DNA from 2 places in the Streptomyces sp. NPDC043427 genome. Region 1 is predicted to be linked to the other one. Evidence: riboswitches for the same ligand, from Rfam matches in the RefSeq annotation. Region 1 holds a riboswitch; the other holds the start of a gene.
The links. A riboswitch is a leader RNA that binds a small molecule or an ion and turns the genes downstream of it on or off. The one in region 1 is predicted to bind glycine.

Region 1 (4,455 bases):
CCTCGTACGGCTCGTGAGTGCCCCGGATGTCGACGCCGACGCCCTTCGCGCCCGGTTCCGCGTGCGCCGCGTCGACGTACGCCATGGCGATGGGCCTGCCCAGCGTGGGGGAGGGGGCGCCGGAGGTGACCTCGCCGATCACCTCGCCGCCCGCGACGACGGTGTACCCGGCGCGCGGGACGCGACGGCCCTCGGCGACCAGGCCGACGAGGACGCGCGGCGGGTTCTCCTGAGCCCGGGAGGCCGCCGCGGACAGCGCCTCGCGGCCCACGAAGTCGCCCTCCTTCTCGAACTTCACCACCCGGCCGAGCCCCGCGTCGAAGGGCGTCAGGGAGGTGCTCAGCTCGTGCCCGTACAGCGGCATGCCCGCTTCCAGGCGCAGCGTGTCCCGGCAGGACAGACCGCAGGGCACGAGACCGGCGCCCTCGCCCGCCTTGGTCAGCGCCTGCCACAGCTCCACGGCGTGCTCCGGCTTCACGAACAGCTCGAAGCCGTCCTCGCCGGTGTAGCCGGTGCGCGCGATCAGGGCCGGGACACCGGCGACCGTGCCGGGCAGGCCCGCGTAGTACTTCAGCCCGTCGAGGTCGGCGTCGGTGAGGGACTTCAGAATCCCGGGGGACTGCGGCCCCTGCACGGCGATCAGCGCGTAGGCGTCCCGGTCGTCGCGCACCTCGGCGTCGAAGGAGCCGGACCGCTCGACGAGCGCGTCCAGCACCACCTGGGCGTTGGAGGCGTTGGCGACCACCATGTACGCGGTCTCGGCGAGCCGGTAGACGATCAGGTCGTCGAGGATGCCGCCGTCGGGCCGGCAGATCATGGTGTAGCGGGCCCGGCCGACCTTGACGCTCCCGATGTTGCCCACCAGGGCGTAGTCGAGGAGGTCGGCGGCCTGCGGGCCGGTGACGGTGATCTCGCCCATGTGCGAGAGGTCGAAGAGCCCGGCCTTCGTGCGCACGGCGAGGTGCTCGTCGCGCTCGGAGCCGTAGCGCAGGGGCATGTCCCAGCCGGCGAAGTCGGTCATCGTCGCGCCGAGCGCGCGATGCACGGCATCCAGCGCGGTACGACGGGGTTCGGTACTGCTCATCGGTCGGTCGTCTCCCAAGGCATGACAGGCGAGGAAAGATCCTCCCCATCTGTCATCGGAACCTGAGAGGTTCGCCATGACCGCATGGGGCATGACTTGCACCTTGGGTGGGACCACCGCGAGGGCGGCCCGCTTTTCAGATGTGCCTCGCCCGCGCGGTAACGGTGCCTGAGAGATTCAAGGGAGGGACTTGCTCCTTCGGCGCCCCAGCGACAACTGCTGCTGGGAACTCTCCCGCGCGGATTCAAACGGCCGGTATGCAGTTGGCGGCCTCATCATTGCACGCCCGTACCCCCGCGCGGCAGACCGCATCTGTAACCGGCTTGTGGCAGGAAGCGAACGATATGGCGAGGTACCGCGTATTACCTTCTCTTTACACTCGGCGGGGAGGGTTATTCGTGAGCCACCCCAGGGGAGGACCATCACGGTGAACAGGACCACCGCGTACGCGACCGGCTCGGCCGTCGCGCTGCCCGCACAGCCGACCGCCCCCGCCCGGGGGGCGTGCGGCCCGCAGCCCGTCGTCCGCGATCTGCGCGAGCGCGCGGGTCGCAGCCCCCACGCACTGCTCTTCGGCCCCCGCGACCTGGTCGTGGTCACCGGTCTGCCCGGCAGCGGCAAGTCCACCCTGATGCGGCGCACGGTGAAGGACGCCGGCATCGACTCCCAGGACACCCGCGACCGCTGGGACGCCCGCATGCCCCGCCTGCTGCCCTACGCCGTCTACCGCCCCCTCGTCCGTCTCGCCCATTACGCCGGACTGCGCCGCGCCCTGCGCTCCGGAGCCGGCGTCGTCGTGCACGACTGCGGTACGCAGGCCTGGGTGCGCCGCTGGCTGGCCCGCGAGGCCCGCCGCCGGGGTGGCACCCTGCACCTGCTCCTCCTCGACGTCACCCCGGACACAGCCCTGGCCGGCCAGCGCGAACGCGGCCGGGGCGTCTCCCGGTACGCGTTCCTGCGCCACCGCACGGCCGCCGGCCACCTGCTGCGCTCCGTGGAGCGCGGCGAGCTGCCCCAGGGCTGCGGCTCGGCGGTGCTGGTCGACCGGGCCGCGGCGGACTCCCTGCGCCGCATCGGCTTCACCGGCTGAGCCGGGCCCGCGGACCGAGTCGGGTCACGGGCTGAGCACGGCGGGGAACGTGTCGGCCGGTACCCGATAGCCTTTCCGCCACAGCAGTGGTTCCCGGCAGACGGTTGAGAGAGATGGACTTCCCGGCGGATTTTCCCGCGGACTTCCCGGCACAGGCACACCCCCACTCGCACGGCGGCTGGCCCGGCAACGAACTGGAGGAGGTGCTCTCCGCCTCCCTCGGCGTGCCGGGCGCCGGCGGCCGGATCGTCGAGGTCCTCGGGCGTAGCTTCGTCTGGGTGCCGCTGCCCAACGGCGGCGGCCCGCACAGCGGCCCCCTGGACCTGCCCACCCTGGAGATCGAGGGCCAGGCCTACGTGCCCGTCTTCAGCTCCGAGGAGCAGTTCCGCCAGGTCGTCGGCTCCCACATGTCGTTCACGATCGCACCGGCCGTCGAGTTCGCCCGGGGCCTGCCCCCGCAGGTCGGCATCATGGTCAACCCGGACGGCCTGGTCGGCGTCCCGCTGCCGCCGCCGGCCGTCGCCGAGCTGTGCCGCTCCGGCCGCACCCCACTGGACGGCCCCACGAGCGGCGGCCGCGTCCGCCTCTTCGAGCCCGACTGGCAGGACGACCCGGTCGACTTCCTCGCCGCCGCCTCCACCGAGTTCGCCGCCACCGGCGTCGTCCTCACCGCCCGCCGCTGCCTCGCCACCATCGAAACGGCCGACCCGGTCATGTTCATAGGCGTGGAACTCTCCCACCTCGAAGGCGACCTCCGAGCCCTCCCCCTCGACGCCCTCGGCCGAGCCCTGGGCCAGACCCCGACCCCCTGGCCGGTCAACCTGGTCCTGCTGGACGTGGCCCAGGCCGACCCGGTGGCGGAGTGGATGCGCGAGAAGGTCCGCCCCTTCTACATCCGGGACTACTGAAACACCGCCCGGGACAGCGCCCGAGGGGCGCGGGGCCGTATCGATGTGCGGCTCCGCCGCGTGGGCGCGATCAACCACAGCGGACCCGCACCAAGCACGGAGAACAAGCCCTCCGCGCCCTCAATGGCTCAACCCGGCAGAGCGCCTAAGCTGGTTGCATAAACGAGGCCCACTCAATTCACGAAGGGCGGTAAAGGTGAGCGCGAGCGGCACCGCCGCGACCGGACAGGTCGAGCACATGCTGCGCCAGGTGACGCCCGGGCGCTACGACGCCTACGAGGCACTCCTGCGCGCGCTCGCCACCCCCTCCTCCGGCCAGGTCTGGATGCTGCTGTGGCACGGCCAGGCCGGCTCCCCCGACGCCCAGTACGGGAACATGGAGGTCGACGGCCACGGCTACGCCCCCTGCGTCACCTCCGCCCAGGAACTCTCCGCGAGCGGCTGGAACCGGTCGTACGAGGTGGTCGACGGCCTGGACGTGGCCCGCACGCTCTACCCGGACCACTACGGCCTCTGGCTGAACCCGCACGCCCCGGGCGGCGGCGTCGGCATCCCCTGGCTCGACCTGCGGCGGATCGCGACCGGCCTGGACCGCCAGCCGGCCGGACCCCTGCGGCTGTCCGAACCCGGCATCGAGATCCCGCAGTTCTACGCACTCCTCGCGCAGAACGCCCACCGCACCCCGGCCGTCCGCTCGTTGCGCCGCGCCTGGGTCCAACCGGCGCTCGGAGCGCCGTATCTCGCCATCGGTCTCGACGTGTACGAGACCTCGCCGACCGCCGTCGACTCGGTGCGGGCGATGATGCAGCAGTCGATAGGGGCGGTGCCGGACGGGCTGCCGGTGTCGACGGTCGCCATGACCGACGAGTACGACCCGGTGGTGATGTGGCTGCGCGGCCAGGCGCGCCCCTTCTACGACCGCGAGGCCCACGCGGCCCCCGCGCCGGCCCCGGCGGGCGGGTACGGGTATCCGCCGGCGGCCGGAAGATACTGAGCGTCGGCGGTGCTCCGGCATCGCCGAAACGGGAGCGGAGCTTCATCTTCGCGCGTAGATGAAGCCGGAAAGCCGCGTTGTGGTCCCGTCTGTCCTAATTCATCCCCGTCCGGCCGCCGTTACCTGCTGTCCGGATAACGGAACCCCCCAGACAGCATCACGTTTACGCATCCTTTCACCCTCAAGTCTGGCAACAGATCGCCAAAGCGTTGAAGACTCCCGCACCAGGGGTGGTTCGCCCCTGTGTACGACGGACTGAGTCAATGCCGCCACAGCGGCAAGTGCGGGCCGGCCAACCGCCGGTTGAGAGGGGTCCCTGCCAGATGACGGCACCATTGCACGAGCCGACCGCGGAAGCGGCCCCGAGCGCGGCCGAGGA
Region 2 (4,455 bases), on a different contig from region 1:
GATGATGCACTCGTGCGCCACGAGCCCGCCGGGCCCGGTGTACAGCACGGGGTAGTGCGGTTCGAGCCGCTTGGCGATGTAGTTGGCGGAGAGCACGGCCACCTGCGTGGCCCGCTTCAGCCCCTCGTCGCCCATGAGCCGCACGTACGCCCACGAGATCGGCAGAATCCCCGCGGACCCCCAGGGCGCCGCCGAGATCGGCCCCACGCCCGTCTCCGGCCCGGCGGCGGGCTGCAGCGGGTGGTTCGGCAGATACGGCGCCAGGTGCGACCGAACGGCCACCGGCCCCACGCCCGGGCCCCCGCCGCCGTGCGGGATGCAGAACGTCTTGTGCAGGTTCAGGTGCGAGACGTCACCGCCGAAGTGCCCCGGCTTGGCCAGCCCGACCAGCGCGTTGAGGTTGGCCCCGTCGACGTACACCTGACCGCCGGCCTCGTGCACCTGCGCGCAGATGTCGGCGACGTGCTCCTCGAACACCCCGTGCGTCGAGGGGTACGTGATCATCAGCACCGCCAGCTCGTCACGGTGCTGCTCGATCTTCGCCCGCAGGTCCTCGACGTCGATCTCACCGTCCTCCGCGGTCTTCACGACGACGACCTTCATGCCCGCCATCACGGCACTCGCGGCGTTGGTGCCGTGCGCGGACGACGGAATGAGGCACACCGTCCGCTGCTCGTCACCGCCCGCCCGGTGGTATCCGCGTACGGCGAGCAGCCCGGCGAGTTCCCCCTGCGACCCGGCGTTGGGCTGGAGGGAGACGTTGTCGTACCCGGTGACCTCGGCGAGACGTTCCTCCAGCTCCCGGATGAGCGTGAGGTAGCCCTGCGCCTGCTCGGCGGGCGCGAAGGGGTGCAGCTGGCCGAACTCGGGCCAGGTGACCGGCTCCATCTCCGTCGTCGCGTTGAGCTTCATCGTGCAGGAGCCCAGCGGGATCATGCCGCGGTCGAGCGCGTAGTCCCGGTCGGCCAGCCTGCGCAGGTAGCGCAGCATGGCGGTCTCGGAGCGGTACTGGTGGAAGACCGGGTGGGTCAGGAACTCGTCGGTGCGCAGCAGCGCCTGCGGCAGCGAGTCCTCGGTGGCCGCGTCCAGGGCCTCGATGTCGCCGTCGACCCCGAAGGCAGCCCAGACAGCACCGACCTGGGCCCGCGCGGTGGTCTCGTCACAGGCGATCGATACGTGGTCGGCGTCGACGAGGCGCAGGTTCACCCCCTGCTCCCGGGCAGCGGCGACGACCTCGGCGGCCTTCGAGGGCACCCGCACGGTCAGGGTGTCGAAGTAGGCGCCGTGCACGACCTCCGCCCCGCCCGCCGAGAGGCCGGCGGCGAGGACGGTGGCGTACCGGTGGGTCCGTCGCGCGATCGCCTTGAGCCCCTCGGGGCCGTGGTACACGGCGTACATCCCGGCCATGACGGCGAGCAGCACCTGCGCGGTGCAGATGTTGCTGGTCGCCTTCTCCCGGCGGATGTGCTGCTCACGCGTCTGCAGCGCGAGGCGGTAGGCCTTGTTCCCGTCGGCGTCCACGGAGACGCCCACCAGCCGCCCGGGCAGGCTGCGCGCGAACTTCTCGTGCACTGCCATGTATCCGGCGTGCGGCCCGCCGAACCCCATCGGCACACCGAACCGCTGGGTCGTCCCGACCGCGATGTCGGCTCCCAGCTCCCCGGGCGACCTGAGCAGCGTCAGCGCGAGCAGATCGGCGGCGACGGTGACGAGCGCGCCCAGCGCGTGCGCCTGCTCGATGACCGGCTTGATGTCGCGTACGGCGCCGGAGGCACCCGGGTACTGGATCAGCACGCCGTTGATCTCCCGCCCGGCGATCTCGGCCGGAATCCCCTCGCTGAGGTCGGCGACCACGACCTCCACACCCGTCGGCTCGGCGCGCGTCTCGATCACGGCGATCGTCTGCGGCAGTGCGTCCGCGTCGACCAGGAAGAGGCCCTTCTTGTTCTTGCCCATGCGCCGGGAGAGCGCCATGGCCTCGGCGGCGGCTGTGCCCTCGTCGAGCAGTGAGGCGCCGGAGGTCGGCAGCCCCGTCAGGTCGGCGACCATGGTCTGGAAGTTCAGCAGGGCTTCGAGGCGCCCCTGCGAGATCTCGGGCTGGTAGGGCGTGTAGGCGGTGTACCAGGCAGGATTCTCCATCACGTTCCGCAGGATGACGGGCGGAGTGAAGGTGCCGTGGTAGCCGAGCCCGATCATGGAGTCGAGCACCTGGTTGCGATCCGCCAGGGACCGCAGCTCGGCCAGCACCTCGGCCTCGGTGCGTGCGCCCGGCAGGTCCAGCGCGTCGGCGTTCTTGATCACATCCGGGACCGCGGCGGCGGTGAGCTCGTCCAGGGAGCCATAGCCGACCTGCGCGAGCATCTTGGCCCGGGCCTCATGGTCGGGGCCGATGTGGCGCTGTTCGAAGGGGATCCCCTTCTCGAGCTCGGAGAGCGGAATGCGGTGGACGGTCATTGCGGAGGCCTCCTGGTCTGACACGACCTTCGAGGGGCACCACTGCACGGGTACCCGGACGGCCTCCCCCTCTGTCATCTCAACCTGAGAGCTTCACCGGATCGCCCGAAGGCCTCCGGCTTTCACCGTCGGTGAGAGCGGAAACCGTCGACGACATCCGCCCTGCTTTCCAGAGTGACCTCGTCCGTGCGGTACGTGGGCCTGAGAGATTCCGGGGAGGATTTGCTCCTTCGGCGCCTCCGATGATGTCTGGAGGACTCTCCCGCACGGGGTCAGCAGCCGTTGTCAGCCTACCAGCGAGGTCTCCGCACTGGCCTTCGAGTGGCCACCTTCCAAAATGTGCTCTTTTGTGGTGCTTACGGATGAGTTGCGAGCAAGTGGAGGGCCCGTGCAGACCGACATCGATCCGCGCAACCTGATCGGCCGCAAGGCGTTCGACCGCAACGGCACCAAGATCGGAACGATCGACGAGGTCTACCTCGACGACGCGACCGGCGTGCCCGAGTGGGCGGCCATACGGACCGGCCTCTTCTCCCGGGACGCCTTCGTCCCCCTCGAGCCCAGCGAACTCATCGAGGGCACCCTGCACGTCCCCTTCGACCGCGCCCTCATCAAGGACGCCCCCGACTTCGGCGTGGGCCGCCACCTCTCCCCCGAACAAGAACTCCAGCTCTACCACCACTACGGACTCGACCTGGCCCCACCTCCCCCCCTCCCGGACCACAATTTCGGCAAGGTCGCAGGCCCAGACGAGCCCTGACCCTCAGCACCGGCCCCTCGGGCGAACGGTCGACGCAGTCCACGCTGCGGGCAGTCGTACAGCCCAGGTGGCGTAGCTGCGGGCAGTCATATAGCTCAGGTGCCGTAGCTGCGGGCAGCCGCACTCCCAGGCGCCACAGCTGCGGGCAGTCGTACAGCTCAGGTGCAGCTGCGGTCAGCCGCACAGCCCAGGCGCGTAGATGCGGGCAGTCGTGCCGCTGGGGCGGCACGGGTGGGCGCAGCGGCACCCCGTCAGCGCCCGGCCGTGCGACCCACCCCCGGCCGGCCCGACGAACCCGCACCTGCCTCACCCACGTCCACAGAACCCCCGCCCACCCCACCACCAGGCCCAGACCCCCCAAATCTTCGCCGCGTAACCAACGGCACCGGCTCGACCCCCTCCAACTCGGGATCGTCAACCCGAAACGTCCGCACCCGCCCCGGCTCGGACCCAGGCGTCTCGAACCGCACGGTCACCCGCCCCACCCCGCTCCCCTGCACCCACCCGAGCCCGTACACGGCATGCCGTACATCGTGCCCCGGATGCCACCGCCGCTCAGCGGGCTCAGACTCCCCCACCACAACCTCCCCGCGCGCCTCTTCCTCCGGCTCCTCGACACCCTCCCCCGCCGCCTGGGCGAACAGATCCTCCTGCGTGTAGTCCGCGAGCCCACTGACTCCCACCCCCAACAACCGCACCCCACCGGTCGTGTCCACGGAGTCCAGCAGCCGACCCGCCGCCTCCCGCACCACCGCCGGATCATCCGTGGGCCCCCGCAACGTCTCCGACCGCGTCAACGTCGAGAAGTCGTACCGCCGCACCTTCAGCACGATCGTCCGCCCCGACAACCCCGCCGCCCGCAACCTCCGCACACACCGATCCGCCAGCCGCCGCACCTCCATCCCCACCCGCACCCGATCGTGGATGTCCACGTCATACGTGTCCTCCACAGACACCGACTTCGCCTCCCGCTCCGCCACCACGGGCCGCTCGTCGTGTGCCAGCGCCATCGCGTACAGAGCGTGCCCGTGCGCCTTCCCGAGCAGCCGCACGAGCTCGTCCTCCCCGGCCTCGGCGATCTCGTCGACCGTGGTGATCCCGGCCCGCCGCAAGTGATCACCCGTCGCCGGCCCCACCCCCGGCAGGGTCCGCACCGACAGCGGCCCGAGCAACGCCCGCTCGCTCCCCGGCTCGATCAGCACCAGCCCATCCGGCTTGGCCTGCTCGGACGCGATCTTTGC

Region 2: it holds a riboswitch for glycine, as region 1 does, so the genes downstream of both, gcvP (aminomethyl-transferring glycine dehydrogenase) here and gcvT (glycine cleavage system aminomethyltransferase GcvT) in region 1, are expected to answer to the same signal.

The regions. Positions count from the first base shown of each region.
Region 1 is NZ_JBWKCC010000012.1:56,748-61,202, reverse strand. Features, by position in the region: gene gcvT (glycine cleavage system aminomethyltransferase GcvT) at 1-1,084, opposite strand, end outside; glycine riboswitch at 1,124-1,230, opposite strand; glycine riboswitch at 1,231-1,331, opposite strand; gene AC067M_RS20735 (AAA family ATPase) at 1,506-2,174, shown strand; gene AC067M_RS20730 (enhanced serine sensitivity protein SseB) at 2,288-3,082, shown strand; gene AC067M_RS20725 (enhanced serine sensitivity protein SseB C-terminal domain-containing protein) at 3,279-4,076, shown strand; gene AC067M_RS20720 (ABC transporter permease) at 4,400-4,455, shown strand, end outside.
Region 2 is NZ_JBWKCC010000044.1:9,458-13,912, reverse strand. Features, by position in the region: gene gcvP (aminomethyl-transferring glycine dehydrogenase) at 1-2,454, opposite strand, end outside; glycine riboswitch at 2,634-2,729, opposite strand; gene AC067M_RS42485 (PRC-barrel domain-containing protein) at 2,843-3,214, shown strand; gene AC067M_RS42480 (DNA polymerase IV) at 3,466-4,455, opposite strand, start outside.